2 regions of the Methyloferula stellata AR4 genome follow, and region 1 is predicted to be linked to the other one. Evidence: predicted binding sites of a transcription regulator. Region 1 holds the regulator's gene; the other holds the start of a gene.
What was found. The regulator LexA, encoded in region 1, represses DNA repair genes until DNA is damaged. The targets are predictions, from matches to a motif close to TGTTCNNNNTGTGTTCNG.

Region 1 (7,218 bases):
AATCCGCTGACTTTGCTCATCATCGAAATGTTCGCAGTGCCCGGCGCGCTGCTCGGCACGCTGCTCTATCCGCTCGGGCTCGATGCCTGGGTCTGGCATTTTGTTGGCGCAGGCGTCGGCTTCATCATGTGGGCGGCCAGGCTCATCGGTGCGCTGCCAGGCTCGACGATCCATCTGCCGGCCTTCGCGCCATGGGCCATCGTGTTTCTGGCGCTCGGCGTGTTGTCGGCCGTGATCTGGCGCAGCATGATCTTCCGGCTGAGCGCCATTCCCTTGATCTTGATTGGGCTCAGCGGCGCGGTCTCCGGCCCCGATTTCGACATGGCCATTGCGCCTTCGGGCGATGCCGCGGCGCTGCGCGGCGCCGATGGCCAGCTCGCCGTCATCGGCCGCAGGCCAAGCGCCTTTGCCGCCGAACAATGGCTGCGCGCCGACGCCGACGGGCGTCTTGCGCGCGCCGCCGTTCAGAAAGAGGCTTGCGACAAATGGGGTTGCGTGGGCCATCTGAAGGACGGCCGCGCGGTTTCGCTCGTCACCGACAAACAGGCTTTCGCCGAGGACTGTACGCGCGCGGCGGTGATCGTGACGCCGCTCTTTGCGCCGGGCGGCTGCGCCGCGCCGCTCATTATCGACCGCGACCGATTGAGAGATACGGGCGCTCTCACATTGAAGATCGTGGGCGACAGCTTGCTGATGCGCACCGCGCGGGCACCGGGCGAAGACCGCCCTTGGTCGCGGCCTCCGCCGCAACATTGGGGAAAGGCGTCTCCCCTGACCAATCGCGACGACGAAGACGCGATCGAAAGCGGCGGCGATGCTTTCGAGCAATAGATGTCTTATGCAGGCGCGGAGGTGAATACGATGCGCCCTTTGCTATCGTCACGCGACCACGCGTCTTCGACATCCGATAGCGGAATAGGATTGGTGGCGATCTGAAAGCCGCCCGGTACGGCCGCATGGAGGAGATTGCCGATCGCATTGACGAAGCGATCGAGTGGGATACTCCCGATGCCGCTGCCCATCAGCTCGATTGCAGAAGACCGCAGAGCCGCGCTCGGCAAGGCGATGTCCGACCCGCTGGCGGAGCCGACCTGAACGAAGCGGATCGGTATTGCATCGAGCCCGGCTTTCGCCCCGGCGATCAGCAGACGCTCGGCGCTTCTTCCCCATAAATAATCGATAACGACGTCGACGCCTTGCGCGAACTGCATCTTGAGCTCGTCTTCCAAGGCGGCGTCATCTGCGGCGAGCGGTATCGTGATATCGGCTCCAAGCGCCGCGATGGATTTTAAAGCATCGGCGTTGCGGCCCGTCGCAACGACCTTCTTCGCGCCGAGATATTTCGCGATCTGGACGGCGAGACGCCCCGCGGTGCCGGTCGCGCCATTGACCAGCACTGTCTCCCCAGCTTTTAGTTTTGCGCGTTCGACAAAGGCTGCCCATGACGACATGCCGGGATTGGCGATAGCTGCCGCCGTCACATCGTCGAGCTCGTCGGGGATGGCGAGGCATTGGGCGGAGGGCGCCACTGTCCGTTCGGCCATGCTGCCATAAGGCGCGCGCGGCATGACAAAATAGACCCTGCGGCCGTCGTCGAGCCGGCCCACGCCATCTATTCCCACACCAAAAGGAAACCGCTGCGACGAGCTGTAATGCGTCCCCGATGCGCGACTTTTCACGACAGGGCTGAGAGCGGCGGCGCTCACAGCGATGCGGCTTTCGCCATCGGACGGCGCGGGATCGGCGAAATCTCCATAAACCGGAATCAGCCCGGCGCCCTTCACGAGTGCAGCTTTCAAGATGTTTGCCTTTCCATATGCGCTTATTATGTGCATAATACACATATATGAGAGGCCGCCGATGCCGTCAAGCAAAAGAGTGCAAAATACACATATTAGCGCGCAGCTCAGGCAGTTCCATGACGCTTTGCTGGATATTGTCAGCGCCATGAACCGGCCGCAGCGCGATGAATTCCTCATCAAGGAAGCTGGGATTCCGCTCGACCGGGCGTTGTTTCCGCTATTGGTCGGCATCGAACGGTTCGGCCCGATCGGAGTCGTGGACTTGGCCGACAGAGCCGGGCGCGATTACACGACGGTCAGCCGGCAGGTCGCCAAGCTCGAAAGCCTTGGCCTTGTCGAACGTCAGGAGAGCGCCGCCGACCGGCGCGTGCGCGAAGCCGTCATCACGCCAAAAGGCAAGGCCATGACCGATCTTGTCGATGCGGCGCGCGACCGGATCGGCCGCGCGATTTTTAAGACATGGGACGCGCAGGATATCAGCGAGTTCGTTCGCCTCACTCGGAAGTTCGCCGATGCTGTGAAGGACGATCCGCCTGATCTATAATTTCTGGAGCGTCGCGGCCCTCCTTCTCCCGCAGCCGGGGAGAAGGAAATGGCGTCAATACCGCCGCAGCAGACCCACCAGCTTGCCTTGGATGCGCACGCGGTCTGGCCCGAAGATGCGCGTCTCATAGGCCGGATTGGCGGCTTCGAGCGCGATCGAGGCGCCGCGCTTGCGCAAGCGCTTCAAGGTGGCTTCCTCGTCGTCGATGAGCGCCACGATGATATCGCCGGTCTCGGCTGTCTCCTGCTTGCGGATGACCACGGTGTCGGCATCGAAAATGCCGGCCTCGATCATCGAATCGCCGCGCACTTCAAGCGCATAATGTTCGCCGGGCGAGAGCATGTCGGGCGGCAGGCTGATCGTATGGCTGCGGGTCTGTAGCGCGGTGATCGGCGTGCCCGCCGCGATCCGTCCCATCACAGGGATCGCGATGACGGAGCGGCTGAAATCATCATCGGGCAAAGCCGGGCTCGCGATCGCATGGACCCGGCCGAGATTGCCTTCGATCACGCTTGGCTCGAATTTTTTGCCGCGCGACGGAGACGGCGGTGAAGAGGAATCGGGCAGGCGCAGAATTTCGAGAGCCCGCGCGCGGTTCGGCAGGCGGCGAATGAAGCCACGCTCCTCAAGCGCGAGGATCAGCCGGTGAATGCCGGATTTGGACCGCAGATCGAGCGCGTCCTTCATCTCGTCGAAGGAGGGCGGCACGCCGGTCTCCTTCAGGCGTTCGTGGATGAAACGCAGCAATTCGTTCTGCTTCTTAGTGAGCATCTGTTCCTAATCCCCTAGGCGGCGTCGCCTTCCGCACACGCTCGAATCAAGCGCCGCATCCCCTCCATAGACTCAAAGAGCCTTAAACAAAGAGTGAACGTACTCTATATGTTCTCTCAACGCTGTGCAAGGGGTGGATATGGGCTTCAGCCGCGCGCCGGCAACGCTTGGGCATCAGCCAAGCGCGAGCTTTACGCGGTTCTCCGGTCGCGCTTCGCCTTTTAGCATAAGCCAGTCTTGAGGATTACGCCGCGTCCGTCTTGATCCACGACTTGAGACGCCCCTGATTCAGATCGGGCGCATCCGCTTCGAGCAGTCTTGAGGCCAGAAGCGCCGCCTCGGTCCGGCTCCTGAGTTTCAAGCGTTGCAAGATCGCCGATACATGTAGCTTGATCGTATAGGGCGAGCGAAAGAGAGCCGCGGCGATCTCCTTGTTCGTCTTGCCTTCTCCGAGGAGACGGAGAACCTGCATCTGACGTTCGCTCAGGAGCGAGCCAAGAGCCTCATCGGGCGCGCAGGGCTTTTCTCCGTTTTCAAGCGAAGGCGGAGCGGTGAACTGTCCTTCGATCATCTGACTTAATTGCGAGGCGAGCGTCTGTGAAACCGAGTGCTCGATGGCGTCGCTGATCGTTACCGAACCAGCGCTCGGGTCGGGCTCGACCAGGATCGGACGCGCATGGGTCAAATGCGGAAGCATGTCCGTGAGATTGACATGCAGGAGCGCAACTCCTGTCGGCCGATCGAGCGAGAGCGGCAATCCGATGAGCGAATACCATCTTTGCTCGCTCGACGAATGGCAGGGATAGATGAAGGTCAGGACATCGATCCGGCCTGCCAGCAACTCTCGAAGATCCTCGACGAGCCGCGGTGCCTGCGGTCCGTCAAATTGGCAATATTGAAAATAGTTCGTGCCAATTCCGAAATCCGGCATATGCAGCCCATTTTTACGGGCGAACTCTTTCCATGTGTCGTTGACCGATATGATCCGCCCGGTGGCATCGAGAATGACCGCGCTTACGGGTAGCGCTTTCAGCGCCTGAAAGGCCCCGGCTGCGTCTGTCTCATTCAAGTGATCAGACATTGGAGCGGATCCACAGACAGCACCGAGATGAATGCATTGCATTTTATTAAAAAGCGGCATTCGCCCAGCGCATCAGCCAAGGCTTATAACAGTCCTTTCGGCCTATTGCACCGATCGCAGTCAACATGAGAACTCGTCTTTCATCCTTGATCTAGCTCAAGGGGGAGGACGCGATTGTTGACGTGCTACGGCACTTTCATGCCACAGATTGGAGCAGGCAAAATGATGAATCTCACCGAAAGCGATTTCGTGCTTCAATTGGTGGAAACGGAACATAGAAGCGCGAATACCTTTCAGCTCGTCATGAGCCTCGTTCGTCTTAAGCTCAACCAAACAGCCGATCCCTCGGCGCGGGATCAATTGGCGTGGATCAACGATATTCTTCTAACCATCTGTGTCCTTCAACGACGCCTGCAATGTTATGGAGAAACAAATTTCGGTCATTACCTCACCGAGTTTGTAGAAAGCTGGCAATCCGTGCTCAAGGATCAAACGGTTCGCATCGAAGCCGATGTTGATTCCATCGACTTGAGCCCAGGCGTTTCGTCCACGCTGGCTTTGATCGTCCAGGAGCTGGTGACCAATAGCGTTAAGCACCACCTCGGCGACGTCGAAGGGCGTGTCCAAATCAAATTCAAACGCAAGGGTCCCGAGGCGGAACTGACTATCTCGGATAATGGTACGGGCTTGCCGCAAGAGGCGCTGAAATCCGAGGGCCTCGGGCTGAACATAATGAAACGATTGAGCGCCGCCATCGGCGCACAAATGGAAATCGAGAACGGATTTCCGGGAACGATCGCACGGATACGGCTTCCGTTGCTCGCCATGAATCCCTGCAGCGCCGAGATGCGCACCGGCGTTTGAAACCTTACGCGGCGGAATGCCGTCACCCGCGCATACGAAGGCCGCCTTGCGGCGGCCCCCGGCAACACATTATTGAACTGCGCGGCGTCGCCGCGGATCGACTACCAGCAGGGTCGACACCAGCAGCGATACGGACCGCAGGCCCTGACATAGCCCGGACCGCACCAGCGGCCCCATCCCCGGCAGGCGGCTTCTTCGACTGGCGTATAATTGCGCGCGGTTCCCACGACATTCGCGGCGCCACGTAACGTTTGGGCACCTGCTGGCATTCCACTTATCAAAATCGCGGCTGTTGCGGTGAGCGTAACGATCAGTTTGCGCATCGCTTCCCTCCCTAAAATAAATATACGGGCCGTTTCGGCCGCGCGACGATAGCGCCAAAGACACCCGGTAAAAAGCACCCCGGCGGCTTGAGGACGAAGGGAGCGTTTCAGGGATTCGTCCAATGATTCGTTGGGTGAACAGCTGCCACCCGTCCGCCGCGGGGAAAGAAAGCTTAAAATATAAGCATTGAGAAGGATGATTCTTGCCCACAGGGGCTTGAAAATAGGCATAATTCGCGGCATAGAGACGGCGTCTCATCCATTGCCTCCCCCGGCAAGTGCGTTTTCAGAGAGTGTCGGCATCCATGCTCCAAAAATTTGTGATCCTCAGAGGCGATTGCGGCAAGCCGTTGAAGGGCGTGTTCATGACCGCCGAGGAAAGCGAGATCATCGTCGGCGATCCCGATCGGCTGTCCGATATCGAAACGGGCGACCACGGCATTGTCAGCGTCTCTTACGAGAGCGTCTTCAATTTCGAGGAAGATGCCTATCAGCAGCTTTTGCGCGAATGGGAAACCTCGAACGAGACGAGTTCGGACGCGTGGCGGCGTCTCGGCCATCTCGAGCTGCCGAACGATGCGGACGACCATTCCTGCCACCGTTGGTGCTGATAAAAGCGCCCGCGCGACAGACGCCAGATCAAGGGCTCCCTTCGGGGAGCCCTTTTGCTTTTGCTGGATGACGATCTCGTCGCATTTTGCTCACGCTGGAGCGACCATCGTCCTCCTTCGGCCGCTGGCCTGGCCGGAAGCGAAGTCCATCGATCTTTGAATTTATGGCCGTTCTGCTTTGAGCGTGACGGTTGTGGGCTTGCGCGCTTCGCCGGCAGGAACACCGCCGGTCGCCGTGATCGCAATTACATTGCCGGTGATCTTTACCGTGCCATCCCAGCGGTCACCCAGCGCGACGCTGCGGAGTACCGTAAGATTGAGGCGGTCGTAAAGCTTGCCTTCCAAATCGAAGCCGCGTCCGGCTTGCGCATCCAAAATATGCAGCGTGTAGAAGACACCGGATCCGCCGCCGCTATAAGACGCGATGACCACGAGCAGCTTGTTCTCGGTCGCGCCGATGAAGCGATAGGCGGACTCCTCCGTGAGATCGTCGCCGATGCGCTTATGCGTCTGCGTGAACCAGTCTCCGTTGGCTTTAATATCGTCGAAATAGAGATTGCTGCCGATTGCCGCCTTCACATCGATCGTGACGATGATGCTGCCGGAATCGGCCATGTCTCCGTCGCCCATATCGCGGAAGACTTCGGGCGGCACGGGCTTGCCATCGATTGTGAATGTTTTCCGCAATTCATCGAGCGGCGCTGAAGGTGATTTTGCCAGCGCGGATGTCCCGCCTGCCGGAAGGACAAGGCTCGCAAGAAAAATAACGACGGGGCAGGCAAGGCTAAAGACCGCGCGCGACGGTCTCGGCCTACGGCTCATGCGTCCTTCAGCCATCGTGTTAAAAGATCCCGGACCGACCAGCGTTTGGTGTGAATATTATCGATCTTCCAGCCACCGGTCTCGCGCAGGAAATCATAAGTCACGACGAAAGGGCCGTCGGACCGCACATAGGGTTTTTGATAGACGAGCTCGACCGCGACGGTCGCTGTATCGGCGGTTTGAATCTGCAGCCTGGCCGTGAAGCTTTCGAGCGTGAGGCCGTTGGTATCGGCCGTCAGGTCGAAATCGATCGGACCGGCATCGCCATCGGGCGGCTTCTTCGCGTCGGCCTTCGCCCAAAGGGCCAGCAGAGATTTCGATAGATATTTGCGCCGCTCCTTCGGTTCGAGCCAGGAGGAAGCAGCTTCTTTGATCGCCTGCCGGTAGATTGCCGAGATGA
Region 2 (7,218 bases), 960 kb from region 1:
CGTGCTGACTTGGAAGCGCTGAGAAGACCCATTCAAGAAAAAGGCTCGGCTGACGGTGCTCGTCCGGCACCTCGCGCCGGAGGCGACAAAAGCGCTTCGATATTATAATGAAAGGCTCCAGCACCTTAGATCACGATGATTTTTGATTGAATCAATCAAAAATCATGAACGTGATCGATTCTAATAACTTAGAGCGGGATGCGAGCGGAAAACCGCTCACACTTTTCCTCATCCCGCTCTTGCCCGGAGCCCGCCATGGAATGGGAAGACTATCGCCGCTCGGACAATGTCGAGGACCGGCGCAACGAACAATATGCGGGCGACGGCGGCGGCGGCTTCGGCGGCACCGGGATCGGCACGGGCCATCTCGGCCTTGGCGCCATCGTGGTCTTGGGCCTGATCGGCTGGGCGCTCGGCATCGATCCGAGACTGCTGATCGGCGGCGCCGAAATGCTGAACAATGCGCGCCAGGGGTCGGTGCAGCAGAGCCAGATTCAACCCGGCCAGAGCACGCACCCGTCGCGCACGACCGGCGCGCCGAGCGATCAGATCGGCCAATTCGTCGCCGCCATTCTGGCGCAGACCGAAGATGTCTGGTCGGATGTGCTGCCGGCGCAAAAGGGCATCAAATATGTGCCGCCGAAGCTCGTGCTCTTCAACGGTGCGACGGATTCGGCCTGCGGCGGCGCCAGAGCCGCGATGGGTCCCTTCTATTGTCCGAAGGATCAAAGGGTCTATCTCGACACATCCTTCTTCCGCGACATGAAGACCAAATATGGCGGCGGCGGCGATTTCGCCTATGCCTATGTGATCGCGCATGAGATCGGCCATCACATTCAAGATCAGCTCGGGATTCTGTCAAAGGTTCAGGCGGCGGAAGCCCGCTCCGGCAGCAAGACGCAGGCGAATGCGCTTTCGGTGCGCACCGAGCTCATGGCCGATTGCCTCGCAGGCGTCTGGGCCAATAATGCCAACGCCAAATATCATGTCCTGCAGGCGGGCGATGTCGAGAAGGCGATCGCAACCGCGCAGGCGATCGGCGACGACCGGCTGGAAAAGGCCTCGCAAGGCTATGCGGTGCCTGATTCCTTCACCCATGGTTCGGCAGCGCAACGACAGCAATGGCTGGAAACCGGGTTGAAGTCCGGCCAGATCGATTCCTGCAATACGTTTTCGCGGGCGAGCGAATAGGCTCAGCCGACCCGGTGCATTCTGGTGCGCAGCGTGCGGCCGTTGAGGCCGCGCGCCATGCGCTGAAAATCAGTGCGCTCCTGCGCACGCCATAGATCCAGAGGCGCTATGGCCGCGGCGACGGGTGCCAGCCTCGGCGCAAGCCGCTGGTGCCAAGCGGCCGGCTCAGCGCGGAAGACTCCCCGCGCGTTTGGACGATGTTCCAAATCGCGCAGCTCTTCGATGAAGCCCAGGCCCGGCACGAAACCCGCCCGCACAAGCAGACAATCTGGCCCTTTGGCCAAGGCCAGGGCCTCGCGCAGCCAATCATCCGGCGCATCCGCCTCGACAAAGCCGCAGCCGGCGTGATCTGCGATGGTGCCGAGCCCCTGCCGCGGCAATCCCGCGATCGTCACGTCTCGGATGAGCCCAGCCACTGCGGCGGGCACGAGAGCGCCTAGGCTGCGGGTGAAGGCCAAAGCCGGGTCCTGCCGCCCGCCTTCAGCGTCTTTTCCGCTGAGAAAAACAATTGCTGAGGCCATTGCCGACTCACCAAACCGAGCTTGATCGTGACAAGTAATTCCCGTTTTCCACAGGTTTAAATTTGACAGTTCCTATTTTGTTCTATATCTGTCCCGTTATGTTACCGGTCCTTTTGAAGGGCTGGAAAGGATTGATCATGGCATCCAGTCAAGTTCAAGCGGCAAGCCGGAGCACTGGGCCGGTATCGGCCGAACAGGCGGCGGCCGAGCGCGAAATGCGCGCCGATTCGCGGCGGCGCGGGCGTGGCGCGCTCAGCAATGCAAGCGGCCGATTCGAGCCTTTGTCGCGCCAGCCGGAAGACGACGGCTGGGACCTTACGGAGGAACTGCCGCCGCTCAAGACCGAAATCACGATCGAGCGTCCGCGCCATATCATCACGCGAAACGACTCGCCCGATATTTCCTTCGACCGTTCGATCAATCCCTATCGTGGCTGTGAACATGGCTGCATTTATTGTTTCGCACGGCCGACCCATGCCTATATGGGGCTCTCGCCCGGCCTCGATTTCGAAACCAAGCTCTTCAGCAAGGCTAGCGCCGCGAACCTGCTCGAACGCGAATTATCGGCCCCGCGCTATCAACCGAAGGTGATCGCGATCGGCACCAATACCGATCCCTATCAGCCGATCGAGCGCGAACAAAGGGTGATGCGCGGGGTTTTGGAGGTCCTGCATCGGACCAAACACCCGGTCGCGATCGTCACCAAGTCGGCGCTGATTTTGCGCGATCTCGATCTGCTCGCGCCTATGGCCAAACAGGGTCTCGTCAAAGTCGCGCTGTCGGTGACGACGCTCGACCCCTTGCTTGCACGCAAGATGGAACCGCGCGCGGCGGCGCCCGAAAAGCGCCTCGACGCGCTCAAGCAATTATCGGAAGCGGGCATCCCGACGGCGGTGCTCGTCGCGCCGATCATTCCAGCCATCAACGATGCCGAGATCGAGACGATCCTGACGAGAGCCAAGGCGATGGGCGCCACGGAGGCGGGCTATGTGATGCTGCGCCTGCCGCTCGAACTCCACGATCTCTTCCGCGAATGGCTGCTTGCGCATTACCCCGGCAAATTGCGCCATGTCCTGTCGCTCGTCCGCTCCGTGCGCGACGGCAAGATCTATGATTCGACCTGGGGCAAGCGCATGACCGGCTCCGGGCCCTATGCCTGGATGATCGGCCGGCGGTTCGAGGCAGCCTCGGAAAAGCTGGGCCTCACCCGCAATAAGAAAAAGCTGCGCACGGACCTCTTTGTTCCGCCGCAACGCGGGGCGGAACAATTGAGCCTGTTTTAGCCGGAGCGTGATCCCGGGGAGGATTTAGGACCGCGTCGCCGGCAGGCCGTAGCGGGCGACGAGCCAGACGCCGATCAAAATCGCCGCGGCGAGGATCGCATAAGACAGGACCGAGGAGAGAATCCAGCCCCAGCCGTGTTTGCGCTGGTCACCTTGCCGCGCAGCGATCGAATTGCTGAGCCATGCGGTCTCGGAAACGGCGTCGGGGCCATTGCCGGAGAGCGTGGCGCCGGCAAGATGCCGGTAAATGCCTAAGCGGCGCGGCGTGCTCTCGCCGATAATATAAGAATTGAGCTCGGCGTCGGTCGGGCCGCGGCCCAGGGCCTTTTGAAACGCATTCAGCCAGTCGACTTTGTTTTGCTTATAGATCGAATAGGCGACAAGCCCGATAATATCGCCGTCTTCCCGGACGAGTTTGACGAAGACGGCATTACGCTCGCTATCCGCCTTGTCCAGTTGGTCGGGCTCGCTGGCCGGGGAAATCATCACCGCCTGCCCTGCGGTTTTCTCGCCGGCCACCGGCTCAGCCGTCACGACTTTTTCTTCTTCGCCCATCACAGTCTCCGTATCCGGGTCGCCCACACCGCGTCATCTGGCAGTGGAAAACCACATTTTGATTGGTTTTCCCAAAAGCTTTGCTTGCGACCCTCTGTCAAATCCGCGAATCTTATTAAGCTCATTTCGTGGCTTTTTGGCAGGTCCAGCCAAAAACATCAAAACGCCGCTGGTTTTTGCTGCATTTGGCTATGCCGACCCTCAATCCCCAGCCCAAACCCCATTTCAGACGCGAAAAATCGCTCGCGGCGAAGGGCCTGTGGCCGATTGCCGGCATTGACGAAGCCGGACGTGGACCTCTTGCAGGGCCGGTTGCCGCGGCTGCGGTCGTGCTCGACCCGCGCAACCTGCCGAAGGGTCTAAACGACTCCAAGCTTCTGCCGCCCTATGTGCGCGAACAGCTCTTCGAGGAGATCATGCGCCGCGCGATCGCGGTCGCCGTCGCCTTTTCGAGCGCCGCCGAAATCGATCGCATCAATATCCGCCAGGCGACGCTTTGCGCCATGCGCCGGGCGCTTGCCGCGCTTTCCGTCTCGCCCACTTACGTTCTGGTCGACGGCAATGACCTGCCCGAAAGCCTCCTCTGCGCAGGCGAAACGATCATCGGCGGCGACGGCTCGTCGCTCTCGATCGCCGCAGCTTCCATCGTCGCCAAGGTCACGCGCGACCGGACGATGCGGCGTCTCTGCCAGCATCACCCGCAATATGGTTTCAGCCAGCATTTCGGATATGCGACGAAGGCGCATCGCGCCGCGATCGAGCTGCATGGGCCATCGCCGTTCCATCGCATGAGCTTTTCGCCCTTCGTGATCCGGTACTGACGTAGGACTACGTATCGTTAACGGAAGCTGTCGCGCGCGGACGTCTTGATCGAAAATAGAAATTTTTAATCAAGACGTTCGAAAAAGACACATGCTGATTTAAGCACCTTAAACCCGCTTTTACCCGGCTTCGGCAATGTGACTTTGTCAGTTGCGTAACCGGTGTGTTGTTTATGCGTAATGCGCGCGCCGGAGCGGCCGGCTCGAAGTCTCAGTTAAAGGTCACGCGTCCTGAGACTTCGGCGGCGCTCCTCTCTTTACCGCTTCGCGGGGCGCGCGCGCGTCACGCGCTTCCGCAAAATGAGATTCTCGTCGGCGATTGCCTGGCGAAGCTCGATCAGCTCCCAGACGAATGCATCGACCTCGTCTTCGCCGATCCGCCTTACAATCTCCAGCTCGAAGGCGCCTTGTCGCGGCCGGATCAAAGCCTCGTCGATGCGGTCGATGACGACTGGGACAAGTTCGCGAGCTTTTCGCATTACGACGATTTTACCCGCGCATGGCTCCAGGCCACCCGCCGCGTGATGAAGAAAAACGCGACGATCTTCGTCATCGGGTCATATCATAACATCTTTCGCGTCGGCACGATTCTCCAGGACCTCGGCTTCTGGATCTTGAACGATATCGTCTGGCACAAAGCCAATCCGATGCCGAATTTCCGCGGCCGCCGTTTTACCAATGCACACGAAACGATGATCTGGGCCTCGAAAAGCGCGGAAGCCAAAAATTACACGTTCAATTATGAGACGCTGAAAGCCGGCAATGACGATTGCCAGGTGCGCTCCGACTGGTTCCTGCCAATCTGCACCGGCGCCGAGCGCCTGAAAGAAGCTTCGGGCCGCAAGACTCATCCGACGCAAAAGCCCGAAGCGCTTTTGCAGCGCGTGATGCTCAGCGCCTCGAACCCTGGCGATGTCGTGCTCGATCCTTTCTTCGGCTCCGGCACGACGGGCGCGGTCGCCAAAAAACTCGGGCGGACCTTTGTCGGCATCGAACGCGACGAAGCCTATGCCAAGGCGGCCCGCGCGCGCATCGCCTTGGCCGAACCTCTGCCCGCGGACGTTTTGGCCGCGGCACCGAGCAAAAGATCCGAGCCTCGCATCGCCTTTTCGGCGCTGGTCGAAGCAGGCCTCATCCGCGCCGGCGAAACCCTGGTCGATGTCAAGCATCGCCACAGCGCCCTTGTGCGTGCCGACGGCACACTGGCGCTCGGCGCCATCATCGGCTCGATCCATAAAGTGGGCGCGTTGGCGCAGGGCCTGCCCGCCTGCAATGGCTGGACCTTCTGGCATTGCAAACGCGACGGCAAATATGAGCCGATCGACTCACTGCGCGCAAACGTGCGCGAGAATCTAAGGCTGGCGGCCGAGTGAGGCATCTCCCGGCGCCAGCAATACACCCCACATAAAGTCGAACTGCAACGACCCGGCAAGCACGCCGGGAATTGGATTACCTGTCGGATTATAGGGCAGCATCGCCGTCGCGCTCGCAGTTGGCCGCCCATTTGCTCCGAACGAGGCGTAGGCGTGGCATGAGATGCAGGATGAAGCCGCGACAGTCCCATTGCCGACGATCCGCTCTATAACCGAATTGCCAAGCGCGTATGGCGTCCCATCAGCTGCGGTGTAATCCACCTCGGTCGTTTTCAGGCAGTAATTGTCCCAGACGGACGAAAGATTTGCCTTGGCCATCATTGCTTTTAGCGGCTCGGTTTTAGGACAGGGACCATATTGCGTGTTGACCGTGCTCTTGTTCGGTAAAACCGCCGGAATCGCAGCGCCGAAGCTGTCGAAACAACCGATATCGTCACAGCGGCCCGGATTCAGTTGATGCTCATAGGTTCCCCAGACCCAGTTCGCATTCTGTCGGCTGCTGACATGAAGTGCGACAAGCGCATATTCAACGACGTCGAAGTCGTTCGTGATGGTGGTCGTATAATAAAGCTTTTCGATTTTACCGACATCGCCCAGTTGCGGAATCCATTTCAGCAGCATCCGAACGGGAACCCAGTCGCCTTTGACCGCTATGGCTTCTAGCGGCATTTCGACTTTGAACGCGTTCGCGAAGGCAGCAGCCAGGCCCGCTTGATTGTTCAGATGGTTGTTTACGATATAATCAAATTGCGGACGATTTCGCTTCGTCTCCTCTGCGATGCAGGGGGTCGGCGTGCCGCTCATCGGAAACCCGCCAGAAGCGGCGTTCCCGGGCGGCTTGCATTGCGCATCGATAGGGCTTGTATGCGCGCGCTCCGCGGATCCGAGCGCGCTCGCAGACGCCGACTTCATGAACTCAAGTACACTCGCATGCAGTTTCTGCGGCTCATCTGAGCTTGGCCAATGCGGCGTATTCGAAAACGTATCCCCATCCGAGGCCCAGGTCTCGAATATGACGGGCGACGGTTGCGACCGGGTCGCCGGTCCTGCAAATTCGGTGAACAGCCGCCAGATGAAGGCGTCGGAGTTTTCGGTCGTCCCGTCAACCGCTCCGCCCCTCGATGGAACCGCGACGGCGACGGCATTCTGCGCCAAGACCGTGTTCGGCGCCGAGACGGCAACCGATCCGATCAGGGCAAGTGCTGGCAAAGCGATGACTGCTAAAATGGATTTCGTCATGGCATTTTCCTCTCAAAATTATTGTCGCGCGATCTCCTGCCAACGCGGTCGATCGGCCAATTCTCGCATCCGGTGGAGAATTCTGGCAGCAGCCTGAAAAAAATGAATCAATGCGTCTTTAAGTGGCCTCTGGCATGATCGACGCGCGACCATGCCGAAAACGCCGCTCTTCCATTCTCCCTTTTAGCATGACAAGAGCATGATCGAATTTCTTAAACAAGGCGCGGCGCCAAGT

Region 2: A3OQ_RS0117100 (PA0069 family radical SAM protein) is a predicted target of LexA. The motif match lies at 1,780-1,797, and genes of this name have one in related genera.

The regions. Positions count from the first base shown of each region.
Region 1 covers NZ_ARWA01000001.1:2,505,203-2,512,420, forward strand. Annotated here, with positions in the region: gene A3OQ_RS0112290 (ComEC/Rec2 family competence protein) at 1-831, shown strand, start outside; gene A3OQ_RS0112295 (quinone oxidoreductase family protein) at 837-1,799, opposite strand; gene A3OQ_RS0112300 (MarR family winged helix-turn-helix transcriptional regulator) at 1,861-2,346, shown strand; gene lexA (transcriptional repressor LexA) at 2,401-3,117, opposite strand; gene A3OQ_RS0112310 (LuxR C-terminal-related transcriptional regulator) at 3,362-4,198, opposite strand; gene A3OQ_RS0112315 (sensor histidine kinase) at 4,421-5,062, shown strand; gene A3OQ_RS0112320 (hypothetical protein) at 5,691-5,996, shown strand; gene A3OQ_RS0112330 (hypothetical protein) at 6,159-6,818, opposite strand; gene A3OQ_RS22225 (hypothetical protein) at 6,815-7,218, opposite strand, start outside.
Region 2 covers NZ_ARWA01000001.1:3,465,377-3,472,594, forward strand. Annotated here, with positions in the region: gene A3OQ_RS0117085 (glycosyltransferase) at 1-22, shown strand, start outside; gene ypfJ (KPN_02809 family neutral zinc metallopeptidase) at 256-1,191, shown strand; gene A3OQ_RS22840 (hypothetical protein) at 1,194-1,712, opposite strand; gene A3OQ_RS0117100 (PA0069 family radical SAM protein) at 1,850-2,995, shown strand; gene A3OQ_RS0117105 (hypothetical protein) at 3,020-3,550, opposite strand; gene A3OQ_RS0117110 (ribonuclease HII) at 3,742-4,371, shown strand; gene A3OQ_RS0117115 (site-specific DNA-methyltransferase) at 4,545-5,744, shown strand; gene A3OQ_RS23735 (hypothetical protein) at 5,724-6,548, opposite strand; gene A3OQ_RS24520 (hypothetical protein) at 6,538-7,080, shown strand.